DNA from 2 places in the Chloroflexus sp. MS-CIW-1 genome. Region 1 is predicted to be linked to the other one. Evidence: riboswitches for the same ligand, from Rfam matches in the RefSeq annotation. Region 1 holds a riboswitch; the other holds the start of a gene.

Region 1 (7,556 bases):
TCTTTCTGGCTAATGACACTCTCGATAATCATAGTTTGTCAACACTAAAATGCATGCCGCTTGATCAAGATCAGTTCGTTACCGCCGTGTGGTAGTGTGCGATATTGTAGATCATCCAGCAAACTCCGCGACAAGAACAGCCCCAAACCACCCGCTCGTTGCTGTCCATGCGCGATCAGATGACGTGGTAAAGGAACACTGAGCGGATTAAATGCCGGTGCTGCATCACGGATCGATACCAAAAGCGTATCACCTTCATTCCAAACTTCGATCCATATTGGGCCAACTTGCCCACCATAACCATAGATAATGGTGTTGGTGATCAGTTCGTTGGCTGCGTAGACAATATCATCAATACAATCACGACGCGCACCAGTGTAACTCGCCGCATCAATGATCGAACGCCGAATCTGTTTGAGGCTATGCAGGTCGGCGTTAAAGGTTAGTGATGCGGTCATACTTGCTCCAAGTGATCTTACGATAGCGATTCCGGTGAATACGCATCTTATGATACCATACGGTTGCGGATGTTTACATGAAATAGCTCAAAACCTGAGTCTTTGCAACGTCTCTCCCTGCCCGGCAGTGGGATGGAGGAAGAGGAAAGAGGGCCAGGCAAGAGTCTTACCGTTTGCACCCGTCAAGAAAGGAGATGCGCATTGCACTGCGACCCTGCGGTCGCAACTTCTGGTGCGACATGCTTATGAACGACGCGGTTGAGTTTCTTATTCGTCTGCTTCGCACGCCATCGCTCTCTGGACAGGAGGCAGCGGCAGTACAGGTGATGGTGGCGCAAATGGCTGCGTTCGGCTGGGAAGCGTTCGTTGATGAGTCGGGCAGTGCGGTTGGTCAGGTGGGCACGGATGGGCCATTAGTTGTGTTGCTCGGCCACATCGATACTGTGCCCGGCGAGATACCGGTACGTATCGAAGACGGCAAACTCTATGGGCGCGGTGCTGTTGATGCCAAAGGCCCGTTGGCGACCTTTGTCTGGGCAGCCCGCCGTGCCGAGCAGGCTGGCACGTTAGGTTGCCGACTAGTTATTATCGGGGCCACCGAAGAGGAAGCCGCCAGCTCACGTGGCGCTCACGCTGCCCGTGATCGCTACCGCCCTGATTTTTGCGTGATCGGAGAACCGAGCGGCTGGGATCGGATTACGCTCGGTTATAAGGGACGGCTGCTCGTCCACTATCGTTATCAGCAACCGGTTGCCCATAGTGCTGGTGAACAACGTGCTGCCCCCGAACAGATGGTTGACTTCTGGCGAGCAGTTGAACAGTACTGTCAGCATCTCAACGCCGGACGAAGCCGGCTGTTTGAGCAACTCATCCCTTCGCTCCGGCGTGTTCATAGCGATAGCGATGGCATCAACGAATGGGTCGAAGCAACCATTGGCTTTCGTCTGCCACCCGGCGTTGAACCATCAACCCTGGCCGAGACGCTCCAGACCTTAGCCGGTGCTGCCCATCTCTCTTTTGAAGGCGCCTGCCCGGCCTTCCAGAGTCCACGCACGACACCGCTGGCAAGTGCATTTGTGCGGGCGATTCGTCAACACGGCGGTCAACCGGCGTTTCTCCACAAGACCGGTACAGCAGATATGAATGTCGTAGGCCCGGTGTGGCAGTGCCCAATCGTTGCTTACGGGCCGGGCGATTCACGGCTTGATCATACGCCTGACGAACATATTGTGCTGCACGAATACGAACACGCGATTGCGGTGTTAGCCGATGTGTTGGCACAATTACGTTGACGATTGACAAGGGTTGTGCTACCATCAGCCTGATTGAATATAAGCAACGTGGGGTTGTACCCCACCGGTAGGGAGCCCGGAGGAAGCGAAGGGCTTAATTGGGGGAAGTCCGGTGCAAGGCCGGCGCAGTCCACGCTACTGTATGTCGCCATTGGCGACGAGCCAGAATGCCCGTCCCTACTCGTCTGCTGTCACGCCCGCGCTGGAAAGGGGGTGAGGCAATACCTTCTTTTTGCTTCATCAGTTCACCCCTCCACCGCTGGTGGAGGGATTTTTGTTGTCTGTTCGGTGTTCGCTGACGGAAACGAGAGGAGCGTCTCATGCGTCGAACAATTGTCCTTATCCTTACGATGATGTTGAGTATAATCGTATCGCAACCAGTGGCTGCACAAAGCGACATGGTTGCTGCCGGATTGAAGTGGATTCTCGGCCAGCAACAGGCCGATGGAAGTTTTGCCGGTTTTGGGCCTGGTGATACTGCTGATGCTATTGTGGCGCTCGTGGCCGGTGGTGAACAACCACCAGCCAGCGCGCTCAACTATCTGGCCGGACAGGCCGCTAGCTACGGAACCTCATCGGCTGGCGCAACAGCCAAGGTGATCCTGGCCGTCGTCGCTGCCGGACGCGATCCGCTCAATTTTGGTGGGGTTAATCTGGCCCGCCAGCTTGGTACAACTTACGACCCGGCCACCGGTCAGTACGGCGCCGATGTGTACGGCCATGCCCTGGCCCTCCTGGCCATCAAGGCGATGGGCGTCCAACCGCCAGCGCCTGCTATCGAACGTCTTATCGGGTTACAGCTTCGCGACGGTGGATGGAGTTTTGATGGCGCCGCAGCAACCGGTAGCGATACCAATACGACCAGTCTGGCGGTGATGGCTTTGAGTGGCTATGCTCGTGCAGGCGATGCGTTAACCGCCGCCCGTAACTATCTCCGTGGTCAACAGAATCCCGATGGCGGGTTTCCCTACTCGCAAACATCTGCATTCGGCAACGCCAGTGATGCCAACTCCACCGCAGCAGTGATCCAGGCAATCCTGGCCCTCGGTGAAGACCCAAACGCAAATCCATGGCGACAGGGTGAAGCAACACCGCTGAAGGCCTTGATCGCATTCCAGAATCAAAGTGGTGCCTTCCGCTATCAAAACGCAATGCCCGACGATAACGCATTGGCAACCTATCAGGCAATTCCGGCAGTCGCTGGCAGAACGTTGCCGGTACGGACCGTCACCATCCCGGCAGCACAAACATTGATCGCTTCGGCCATCAATCTGCCAACAACCGGTGGCGAAACTGTGCCGATCCTGGCTCTGGTTGCCCTCACAGGGATGGCCCTGCTGGTCGTTGGTCTGTGGCTGCGCCGTGAGCCGGTGAGACAAGGGTAGGACGATGAAACTGTGGCGCACGATGCTGATCTTGCTGGTTATGACCCTCCTGTCGAGCGCGGTCAATGCCCAGTCACCGGTCAACCGTGCTGGGGTCGTGGTGCGTTTCGGTAATGGTGAAGTAGTGACGGCATGCGTTACCTTTAACGAATCGACGATCAGTGGACTTGATCTGCTCGAACGGAGCGGGTTACCGGTGATCAGTCAGCAGAGCAGTATCGGCGCCGCAGTGTGTAAAATTGGTCGCGACGGTTGCGACTATCCGGCGACCAGTTGCTTCTGTGCTCGCGATCAGCAGGGGCGAGCGGTTTACTGGGCCTTTTACCGCCGCGAGGCCGGTACATGGCGTTATTCCAATTTGGGCGCCAGCAACGTTGTGGTGAACGATGGCGATCTCCACGGCTGGGCCTGGGGGCCGGGTGATGCTAGTAGTGGTGCGGTACCACCAGATCTCGAACTGAGTGATGTGTGTGGTCAGACAACAATACTCCCCACAACTGTGCCCACTGCTACCACTGTTCCAACAGCCATTCCTACAGTTGGACGCCAGGCTACTGCAACTATGAACCCTACGGCCATGGAAGGCCCAACTATCGCTACGACACAACCAACGACACCCATGCCAATCGCTCGCCCTTCTTCACCGACCGCAGGAGCACCAACAGGGTCATCCATTACCCTTAGTCTCAGTCCACTGCCGTCGCCAACTGCGCTTGCTCCGACACCACCGACTAGAACCGAAACGCCTACACCGACCATGGCAAGCAATGGAAATGGGCAATGGCTTGCTTTTTTTGCCCTGGCAGCACTGTTGATTATGGGCATCGTGGTCACGTTGAGACGGCGTAACAAGGGATAAAGGAGTTTCACAGTGGGTCGTTCACGCCACACCAGTATCTGGCTTGTTCGTCACGGTCAAACCGAAGCTAACCGGAGTCGGCGGTATCTCGGCCTCCGTGACAGTCCTCTGACCGATTACGGTCGGCGCCAACATCTGGCCCTTGCTCAACGTCTACAAGTGCTACCCTTTACCAACATCATTGTCAGCCCAACAGAGCGAACCCGTTCTCTGGCCACAATGATTTTGAATCGGCGACCGACGATCCCAGTGCATGAAGATTCGCGGTGGTTGGAGATCGATCACGGACGTTGGGAAGGACTAACTTACCGCGAGGTGCTGCAACGTTTTCCTGATGACGCTCAGCAACGCTGGGCAAACGGCATTGATGGTCGGGCCACTGGGGGAGAAAGTCTGGCTGAAGTGGCAAACCGGGTGAACGAGGCATGGCAAGAATTGCTCGCCGGATCGGTGGGTCAACGAGTGCTGATCGTCACTCACGCCACACCCATCCAACTGGTACTCTGTTGGTGTTGTCAGCTTCCGATAGCCGAATACTGGCGCTGGCGCATCGACTTAGGCAGTATCACTGCACTCGATGTATACGGATCAACAGTCATTATGCGCACGATCAACACCGTACCGCGGTTGTTGGCGGCGACGGCGGAAGATGTATGAGTGAATCATCAATCCGTTCTCCCATTGGTCTGGTAGAGGCCCTACGCTTTCTCACCATCATTCCCCTTCCCGGCCTGCCACCAATGAACGAGCAGAGCGTTGTGCGGGCAATCCCCTGGTTTCCGATGGCCGGCCTGGTCATCGGCGGTGTATTAACTGCGGTTGACCTGCTGGCCCGACCGTTGTGGGGTGACCTCAGCGCCGCCGTACTGGTGGTGGCAATGTGGGGCATCATTACCGGCGGAATGCACCTCGACGGCCTGAGCGATACGTTCGATGCCGCAGTGAGCTGGCGATCACGTGAACGCAAACTCGAAATCATGAAAGACAGTCGGATCGGGGTCATGGGAGCCTCAGCGCTGATCATGATCCTCTTCCTGAAAGTAGCTCTGATCGCTGGTGCGCCAGGCGCCTGGCCTGCCCTCCTGCTGGCACCCATTCTGGGGCGTTGGGCCGATTGTTTCGGCATCTATTGGTTTCCCGCCGCACGGGAAGGGGGACTGGGACGCATGTTCAATTCTCAGGTACGACAGCGTGACTTCTGGCTGGCATCTTTGCTCACGGGGGGAGTCACGTGGCTTATTGCCAACTTCAACGGCTTGATCGCCTTCGGTTTGGTGTTGGGGCTGGCATATCTGTTAGCGCGCTGGTGGGTTCGTGACTTCGGTGGCCTGACCGGCGATACCTACGGCGCCCTTTGTGAGATAAGCGAAGTGGTGGTACTGGCTACGCTGACAGTACGTTTGGGGCATGGCTAATGCACACGCGCACATGGCTCTGCTGGCTGATTGCAACAGTTACCATCGCAATGCTCGCACCGCATCCGCTTTACCACATCTTGCTGATGCTGGTGGTGACGTACATCTTCGTGAATCGGCGTGATGATCGTCCGCTAGCACGGAGTTTTGCCCTCTTTGCCCGTGTCGGTGCCTTTATCTGGTTCGGATACATTCTCTTTGCCATCGTGACGGTCGGTGGAGCACGCGGAACAACCGTGATCTTCCGGTTGCCTGCCATTCAGCTTCCGGCGTGGTCAGGCGGTATTGTCTTTGGCGGGTCAATCACTGCTGAAGCCCTGGCCTGGGGGGCCACTCGTGGTTTGGGATTGTGGACACTGCTGCTCATTTTCGGCGCCTTTAACGCGCTCGTCGATCATCATCGGCTGCTCCGGCTGACCCCGCGCTCACTCTTCCACGCCGGTCTTACCGTGACGATAGCGATTGCCTTTGCCCCAGGGTTAGTGCGCACGGTTCAGGACATCACAGCCGCCCAGCGGGCCCGTGGTCATCGGTTTGGTGGGATACGGAGTTGGGGTGCCTTGATTAGCCCTCTTCTGGCCGGTAGTCTTGAGCGTGCAATCCAACTGGCCGAAGCACTCGAAGCGCGTGGCTATGGGCGCACGGTATCAACTGCACCGGCAACCGGACGCACACTAGGGCTGGTCTTCGGTCTGGTAGGCCTGACGGCTGCGGTCATCGGCTGGTTATGGGTTGGACCTTCCAGCGTCCCTCTCGTCGCCCCACTTGGCGGTGGTGGTCTCCTCCTCACCGGCTGGGCTGCCCACCAACTAAGCCGACGTGTGCCACGCACAACTTATCGGCGCGAACGCTGGCGCCGTCATGATACGTTCACCTGGATCGCTGCTGTCAGTGCAGTTGGCGTGATCGCGACGATGCGCTTGATTGAACCCAGTGCGCTCGTCTACTATCCGTTTCCGGTTATCACGGCGCCCAGTTTTGATCTTCGTATCGGTGCGGCGATTTTGGCGCTGGCCGTACCTGCCATACCACTGCCATCGACAGCACCACGCCGTGCACACCGTCTGAACGCTGACCGCCGGGCCGCACGTCGTGAAGCGCCGCCCCAACACCCATTGCGGGTAAGCGCTTCCGATTAACATGCAGGGCTGAAGCGGTTGAGCAGGAGAAATCCATCGAAAACTTCCGTGCAGGAACCATCAGATCACCCTGTTGCCACTGGCGCTTCAAGTGGCAGCAGAATGGTGAACGTTGTTCCAACACCAGGTTGGCTATCGACAAGAATACGCCCGCCATGTTGCGTAATGATATGGGCACTGATTGCCAACCCAAGACCGGTACCATGCGGTTTAGTGGTGTAAAATGGCTCAAAGAGATGCGGTATATGTTCAGGGGCAATCCCGACACCGGTATCACTAATCGCGATTGATAGCGTCGATGGCGCTTCTGGGCGGCCAGCGACCAGACTGGTAGTAACGGTCAATTCACCGCCATTGGGCATCGCATCACAAGCGTTCAGAATAACATTCAAAAACACCTGCCGTAACTGATCGGCATGGGCCGTGATCGGTGGCAGATCATTAGCGAGCTGGGTACGGACAGTAACGTGATTGTGGCGCAGATGGGTAGTGACTAACTCAAGCGTTTCACGAAGCAGGGCATTAATGTTGGCACTGGTCAGCTCGCCACGTGAAGGGCGGTAGAAATCACGCATCCGGGTGATAATGCGTGCAATCCGCCCTAACTCTTGCTGAGCAATGTTCAGAAATGTGCGCTGTGGGGCATCGGGCGGTAAATCTTGTTCGACCAGATAGAGACTGTTGCGCGCTGCATAGAGTGGATTATTGATTTCATGCGCCACTGAAGCCGATAATTCACCAACCGCAGCCAGTTTCGCACTCTGCAATAACTGTGCCTGTGCTGCGTTCAAACGCGCTTCAGCCTCGGCCCGGAGCGATTGGGTAAGCGCCAGATCGTGCTGTAACGCTGTTGCTCGTTGCCGCTGCCGAACTTCATCAATCGCAATCATTGTCAGATCGGCCAATGCCTGCACGAACGGCAAATCGCGCGGATGGTACAGATGCCAAATCTGATCGCTGCATACGATAAGCGCCCCATTCCGTTGACTTTCGATCCGCAGGGGCGCC
Region 2 (7,556 bases), on a different contig from region 1:
GTTTGCAAAGTTTTCATCGTTTGGACCGAACGGTTGCCGATGGTCCCCGACCCATGCGCTTGCCTGGGCGCGCAGGTCTCTGGTCTGGGTCTTGCAGTAACATGGCAAGAAACCATCGTGTGTCGCATGAGGATGCCATCATCCCCCAGGCCCTCGCAAGGCGAGGTCGGGGAAACCTTCCCTTACCATACGGTGACGAGCATGATTGGTGGGACAACCAGAGGTTTGCCGCAGATGACCGCTACATCGTCCGTATCAATCGGGCCAACCTATACCAGGACGGTTGAACAGCAGTCTGAACAGGTTTCACCGCTCACGCCAAGCGCGGGCTAGCAGCTCGCGCTTCCGGGTCATAGGAGCATTCTCAGAACTTTCTAAGGCAAGCTTGGTTATACTCTGGTAGAATCATTGTGCTACTATTGCGTTAGTGTGCGAGAGATGGTATAACATAACAGGTAACAACATACAGGAAAAGGGTCGCGATGTACTGGGAAACCATCACTGATCTGTTACACCACCCACGAGTTATCGAGACACGTTACCATATGCACCACAGTGTTCCCAAGCATGATCATCTTATGCGTTCGGTACACTTCTCGTACTATCTGGCACCATTTTTTGGCGCCGATCAGGTAACGTGTGTTCGTGCTGCCCTCTTACACGACCTCGACTCGCGTTATGGTACCCTGACCACTCATGGCGCTATTGCGGCACGGGTAGCTGCTGAGCTGGGCGAGCCGGAAGCAGTTTCGGCAGCTATCATTAGCCACATGTACCCCTTTGGCCCACGTCCAACCACTCGTGAAGGGTGGGTATTAGCGGTAGCTGACAAACTGGCTTCACTGGCCGATCTGAGTGCATTTATCGGTGGGTTGTTCTCTGGGCGGAGTCTCCATATTCGCCGCCAGCTCTGCAAGAGTGACCCCTTTTACGCCTCGCGCCGTGCCCGACGACGGCACCGCCGTCTGATCAGTTCACTCTGGCGGCGACTGGGCCGTAAGGGCCTTAGCTGGTGGCGTTTCGATGGTCGTGAAACGGTAGGGCGGGTTTAGAGTCCGTGGTTGGATACAGCTATCAGAGGTCAAGACGGAGTTTTGGTAGGGGCGCAGCGGTGCTGTGCCCCTACCACATTATGACATAGTGGCGATGCGGGGATGAATATGGCGCTGGGCAATGCGGGCCAGTGGCCCGCGCACCCAGGGGGCGCAGCGGTGCTGTGCCCCTACCACATTACGATATAGTGGCGATGCGGGGATAAGAGTATGGGTATAGGTGGACGGAGAACAACGTGATGGCGGGGTTACATCCACACGCTTCAGTGAACAGGTTTAGAAATCACCCTGTTCGGTGTAGTGAGGGATAGCCGGTACGCAGATGGGATCGATGTCTCACCACTGCACACCTCGCTGCCAAACCTGTGCTATAATTGCTACACATTGTACATTGCACATTCAATCATCCGTCGCGGTGACCCGTAGGCCCGGATGCCAGGGCGTAAAGGTGGAAGCTGGTGAGAGTCCAGCGCTGTGCCGCAACTGTAACCGGCTACTATAAGCCGGAAGCCAGGACGCCTGCCGCGATAGAGTGTTCGTTCAGCCCTTCTCGAGCTAAGGAGGATGAACGAGGCCTGCATGAGGCTATCATGTGGCGTCATCGTTTCATAGCCCCGACCGAGAAGGTCGGGGTTTTTGTTTATATGTCAACAGTAAGGAGACGGTCGTGTCTGAGGAGGCAACTGCACCGATTGGGTCGGGGTCATCGCCTGAAGCAGCGGCTCGCCGCAAGGCGGTGAGAGCTAGCCATGCACCGAAAGGGTTGGTCATTGTCAATACCGGTGAGGGGAAAGGGAAGACAACCGCTGCCCTAGGTATTCTGCTACGGGCCTGGGGGAGAAATATGCGCGTCGGTGGTGTGCAGTTTATCAAGCACGAACAGGCAAGATTTGGTGAATTGCGGGCACTCGAACGCATAGGGATTACGTTGACGCCCCTCGGTGATGGGTTTACCTGGACGAGCCGCAATCTCGATGAGACCCAGGCCCGTGCATTGCATGGCTGGGAAATCGCCAAACAACAGATTACGAGTGGTAATTTCGATGTCTTTCTGCTCGATGAGTTTACATATGTGATGCACTATGGCTGGCTGCCTGCCACTGAGGTTGTAGAGTGGCTGCGAGCGAACAAGCCGCCAATGTTACATCTCATCATTACCGGTCGCTATGCACCGGCAGAACTGATCGAGTACGCCGATCTGGTCACGGAAATGCGTGAAGTAAAGCACCCATTCCGCGACCAGGGGATTCGGGCACAGCCAGGGATTGAGTACTAACAGCTCCCTAAGCCGGTACACGGGGGACACATGGGCGAACAGCTTAAGCGCAATATGGTGCAGCGGCTCGATGGGCGGCTGGTAAATGCCGGCGCCCGTCGGGGGATGTTGATCGTCTGCGCAACCGGTTGCTGCTGTGGTCATACGGAACGTGGTTTTGCACCGGTTCCGACCGATCTGTATCATCAAGAATGGGAACGCCGCCGTTTGCGCAATCGCGTGCATCTTAGTCAGGGTGGGTGTCTAGGGCCGTGCCCGCTGGCGAATGTTGCCCTCTTGCTGTTCGATGGCCGTCCTTACTGGTTTCACTCGCTCAATGATCCGGCATTAGTGCCAGTTCTGTACGATTACATCGAAGACCTGCTGGCCGCTGAGCGTCCGGTAGCACCACCACCGGCACTGGCACCGCATCTGTTCAACGGCTTTACCTGGGACGGTGTGGAAGCTGCGACGACTACCCTCGACCGTCTGCCAGCGGTGGCCGGCAGTGGGATTCTTGTTTTGAGTCAGGCCGACACCGATCTCTTGGCCCTCGAGCAGGCACAGACGCTGCTTCCAGAAGGTTTTGCTCCGCTGTATATGGCGCATATTGGCCGCTTGACCGAACCAACTGCGATAGATCGCTTGCTTGAACAACATCTACCGGCGGCAGCCATTGTGGTGGTGCGGCTCCATAGTCCGGCTGCGTTTCTGTACGGTCTGGAACGGTTACAGCAGTGGGCTGCGACTACCGATGGTTTTCTGCTCTGCCTGCCAGCAGTCGATGAGGTAGACCCTGATCTAATGGCCCGATCAACGGTGGGAGTACCATTGGCGATGCTGATCAGCGCCTATTTTCGGGCAGGCGGGGCGGTGAATCTGGCCAACGGACTGCAATGTCTGAGTGACCATCTGCTGGTAAGCGGATGGGGCTACGATCCGCCGATTGATCTCCCCTTGCATGGGATGTATACCCCGCCACGACCGGCACGCCGTGGCCGCAGACAAGATGCGGCGACTATCACAGCGGCAGCAAGCGATGCACCGACAGTTGGTGTGCTCTTTTACCGTGCCCATCTTCTGAGCGGGAATACAGCGTTTGTTGATGCACTGATCACGGGCTTGCAGGCACGTGGGATGCAGGTACGCGCTGTCTATACGCAATCGCTAAAGTCAATCGCTTCCGACGGTTTGCCGATTGGGTTAGGATTGTTGCAGCAAGCTGGCCCACCGGATGTGATCGTTTCGACCCTTAGTTTCGCCCTTGGTGCTGATGATCCGCATCCGTTCAGTCGTCTTGATGTTCCGGTGGTGCAGGCACTGCTCAGTAGCAGCAGTCGTGAGGCGTGGCAACGCGATGGTCGTGGCCTGGGGCCGCTCGATACAGCAATGAATGTTGCCTTGCCAGAGCTTGATGGCCGTATCATCGGGGTGCCGATTGCGTTCAAGTCGCAGGAAGGGGAAACAGCCGCCCATTCATTACCGGATCACGAACGGATTGAGCGGCTGGCAGGTTTGGTCTGGCGATTGACCCAGTTGCGCCGGAAGCCGAACAGCCAAAAGCGGATTGCTATTATCTTGACGAATAGCAGCGCGAAAGCGCAACGGATCGGAAATGCTGTTGGCCTGGATGCACCGGCGTCGCTGATGCGCATCTTTGCGGCCCTCCGTGAGGCTGGTTATGCCGTGGGTGAATTACCGGAGAGTGGTGATTCGCTGATTGCCAGTCTGATCGCACGCTGTTCGTATGATGAGACCTGGCTGACAACCGAGCAGTTAGCACAGGCCTATCGTGTTCCTGCCGAAACCTATCGGCGCTGGTTTGCCGAATTACCGCTGCCGTTGCAAGAGGCTATGATTCGTCAGTGGGGACCACCCCCTGGCCAGGCGTATGTCCACCGCAGTGAGCTGGCACTGGCTGGGTTGGAAGTTGGCAACTGCTTTATTGCCCTCCAGCCACCACGTGGCTACGACATGGATCCCAATGCCATCTATCACCGACCCGATCTACCGCCACCACACAATTATTATGCCCTCTACCGCTGGCTGCGTGATGAATGGCAGGCTGATGCGATAATCCATCTGGGAAAACATGGGACGCTCGAATGGCTGCCTGGTAAAGGGGTTGGGTTGAGCGCGGTCTGTTTTCCCGATCCCTTTCTGGCCGACCTGCCTCTGATCTATCCCTTCATTATCAACGATCCCGGTGAGGGGACTCAAGCCAAACGACGAGCCCATGCGGTCATTGTAGATCATCTTACCCCACCCATGACAAATGCTGGCACATATGGCGATCTGGCCGAGCTGGCTCAACTGGTCGATGAGTACTACCGCATGGAACGGCTTGATCCGACCAAATTACCATTCCTGCAACGTCAAATCTGGGAGGTGCTCCAACGCAGTCAATTGGCCGATGACCTGCGCTACATATTGCAAGCCGATCATGGTGATCATCGTCACGAGTGGGATGGTAGTGTGCTGGAGGATGGCACACCGACCGTTTTGGCCGAGCTAGAAGGGCGTGAGGTAGCCCATCTCCTCGAAGACATCGAAGGGTATCTGTGTGAGCTGACCGGCGCTCAGATTCGTGATGGGTTGCATATTCTCGGCACGTTGCCGGAAGGCGACCGACTGGTTGATCTGGTGTATCACCTGCTGCGACTACCCAATCTCTCCGCTCCCAGCCTGCCGGCTGCCATTGCTACAGCACTCGGTGTTGACTGGTCAGCGTTGCAGGCAGCACCGGGGCGACGGCGCACTGATGATGACCACTTTTTGACGAATGCCGATCTAATCGAATACATTGAAACCCTCTGCCGGACTATGCTGCGTCAGCTTTATAACCACGACTGGGCTGTGTCGGCAATTCATGAGGTGATAGAGCAGGTGCTCCCCGGTTGCGGTGATAGTTCGACCATTGCGGAGGTGCTGCGCTACGCCTGCGACCAGCTTGTACCGCGGTTGCGTCAGAGTGCCGTTGCCGAAATCGATCATCTGCTGGCTGCCCTGGCCGGACGCTTCGTACCACCAGGGCCAAGTGGCGCCCCCACACGAGGAATGGCGCATGTGTTGCCTACTGGACGCAATTTCTACAGCCTTGATCCGCGCAGTGTGCCCAGTATGGCTGCCTGGGAGACTGGCCAGGGGCTGGCAAATGACCTGCTACGCCGCTATCAACAGGAATACGGTACATGGCCTGAAAGCGTAGGAATTAGCATCTGGGGTACCAGTCTCATTCGTACTGCCGGTGATGATGTAGCGCAGGTGATGACGTTGTTGGGTGTGCGACCGCGCTGGCAACGTGAAAATCGGCGGGTTATCGGCTTTGAGGTTATTCCGCTCGCCGAATTGGGACGGCCACGCATCGATGTCGTCTGTCGGATTAGTGGCTTCTTCCGCGATGCGTTTCCGCATCTGATTGAGCTGCTTGATCAGGCAGTGCAGACGATCATTGATCTTGAGGAACCGCTTGAACTGAATTTCCCGCGTAAGCATGCCCACCTGACAGCGCAGACCCTGGCAGAGGGTGGTATGCCCGTTGAAACGGCACAACGTGAAGCGCGCTACCGCATCTTTGGCAGCCCACCGGGAAGTTACGGTGCCGGGATGCTCCCCCTGATCGATGGGCAAAACTGGACGAACGATACCGATCTGGCGCACGTGTATCTACGCTGGGGCGGCTATGCGTACACCGCCACTGAACAGGGTGTCCCGGCAGAAACAGCTTTTGCGGCTGCGCTCAGCACGGTACAGGTCGCTACCAAAAATCAGGACAATCGCGAACACGATATTTTCGACAGCGATGATTATTTTCAGTTTCACGGTGGCATGATCGCAACGATTCGGGCCCTCACCGGACGGAATCCGGCGCGCTACTTTGGTGATAGCAGTGATCCGTCACGACCGCGCACTCGCGATCTACGTGAAGAAGCCCGTCGTGTCTTTCGGGCGCGGGTGGTCAATCCGAAATGGCTGGAAAGTATGCGTCGGCACGGGTACAAAGGTGGCCTAGAACTGGCGGCAACTGTTGATTACCTCTTCGGCTACGATGCGACGGCCCAGGTACTGGCCGACTGGATGTATGAGCAGGTTACAGAACGGTATGTACGTGATCCGGACGTACAGCAGTGGTTGCAAGAAGTGAATCCCTGGGCATTACAGGCGATTGCCGAACGGCTCAACGAAGCAATTGGTCGAGGAATGTGGCGTAATCCTTCACCGGAAGCCCAAGCCACCATCGCCGAGATTCTGAACCAGGGTGAAGCTGTGCGCGAGGGACTGTCTACGGCACAGGACGACTATCACGAATCAGCGTAGCAATAAACAAAGGAAAGGAGGAACCCATGGATCTGCTTCAAACAACTATCAATCAGATCGGGCCACTCGACGATCAGGCAGCTACTGCTGCGCGTCGCCGCCAGGATACGCTTACGAAACCAGCAGGTTCACTCGGACGATTGGAAGAGCTATCGATCCGGATTGCCGGTATCACCGGACGCGAACGGCCACGGTTAACTACGCCGGCTGTGATTGTCATGGCCGGTGATCACGGTGTTGCCCGCCAGGGTGTCAGTGCATTTCCAAAAGAGGTTACTCCACAAATGGTCTTAAACTTCTTGCGTGGGGGCGCAGCGATCAACGTGCTGGCCCGTCATGTCGGCGCCCGTGTGATCGTAGTTGATATTGGTGTTGCAACCGATTTACCGGCCCATCCTGAGCTAATCAGTCGCAAACTTGCGTATGGTACAGCCGACTTCACCGAAGAACCGGCAATGAGTCGCGAGCTTGCCCGACAATCAATAGAAGTTGGTATTACGTGTGCGAATGAAGCGATTGATAGTGGAGTCGATCTGCTGGCTACCGGAGAAATGGGCATTGCCAACACCACGGCAGCGAGTGCCATTGTCGCCGCGATCACCGGTCGCCCGGCCAGCGAGGTGACCGGACGCGGTACCGGTATTGACGATGCCGGTTTGGCTCGAAAAATTGCGGTCATCGAGAAGGGCCTGACGCTCCATCGTCCTCATCCGAACGATGGTCTCGACGTGTTGGCGAAGGTAGGCGGCCTGGAAATCGGCGGCCTGGCTGGTGTCATACTCGGCGCGGCGGCCCGACGGGTGCCGGTCGTTATCGACGGTTTCATTTCGGGGGCAGCAGCCCTGATCGCAGCAACGTTAGCACCTGCCGCCACGCCGTATATGATCGCCGGTCACCGCTCGGTTGAGCGTGGGCATAGTGCCGTCTACAGC

What was found. Region 1 has a riboswitch for cobalamin ahead of QTO31_RS17105 (prenyltransferase/squalene oxidase repeat-containing protein). Riboswitches for the same ligand answer to the same signal wherever they lie in the genome.
Region 2: another riboswitch for cobalamin. It lies ahead of cobO (cob(I)yrinic acid a,c-diamide adenosyltransferase); the one in region 1 lies ahead of QTO31_RS17105 (prenyltransferase/squalene oxidase repeat-containing protein).

What each region holds. Positions count from the first base shown of each region.
Region 1 covers NZ_JAUBWR010000002.1:1,020,152-1,027,707, reverse strand. The annotation lists gene QTO31_RS17120 (YcxB family protein) at 1-32, opposite strand, end outside; gene QTO31_RS17115 (ATP-binding protein) at 45-458, opposite strand; gene QTO31_RS17110 ([LysW]-lysine hydrolase) at 704-1,750, shown strand; cobalamin riboswitch at 1,804-1,945, shown strand; gene QTO31_RS17105 (prenyltransferase/squalene oxidase repeat-containing protein) at 2,071-3,135, shown strand; gene QTO31_RS17100 (hypothetical protein) at 3,140-3,994, shown strand; gene QTO31_RS17095 (histidine phosphatase family protein) at 4,007-4,651, shown strand; gene cobS (adenosylcobinamide-GDP ribazoletransferase) at 4,648-5,409, shown strand; gene QTO31_RS17085 (energy-coupling factor transporter transmembrane component T) at 5,409-6,548, shown strand; gene QTO31_RS17080 (sensor histidine kinase) at 6,614-7,556, opposite strand, start outside.
Region 2 covers NZ_JAUBWR010000001.1:2,636,606-2,644,161, reverse strand. The annotation lists gene QTO31_RS10565 (HD domain-containing protein) at 483-1,052, shown strand; cobalamin riboswitch at 1,449-1,594, shown strand; gene cobO (cob(I)yrinic acid a,c-diamide adenosyltransferase) at 1,720-2,328, shown strand; gene cobN (cobaltochelatase subunit CobN) at 2,359-6,624, shown strand; gene cobT (nicotinate-nucleotide--dimethylbenzimidazole phosphoribosyltransferase) at 6,651-7,556, shown strand, end outside.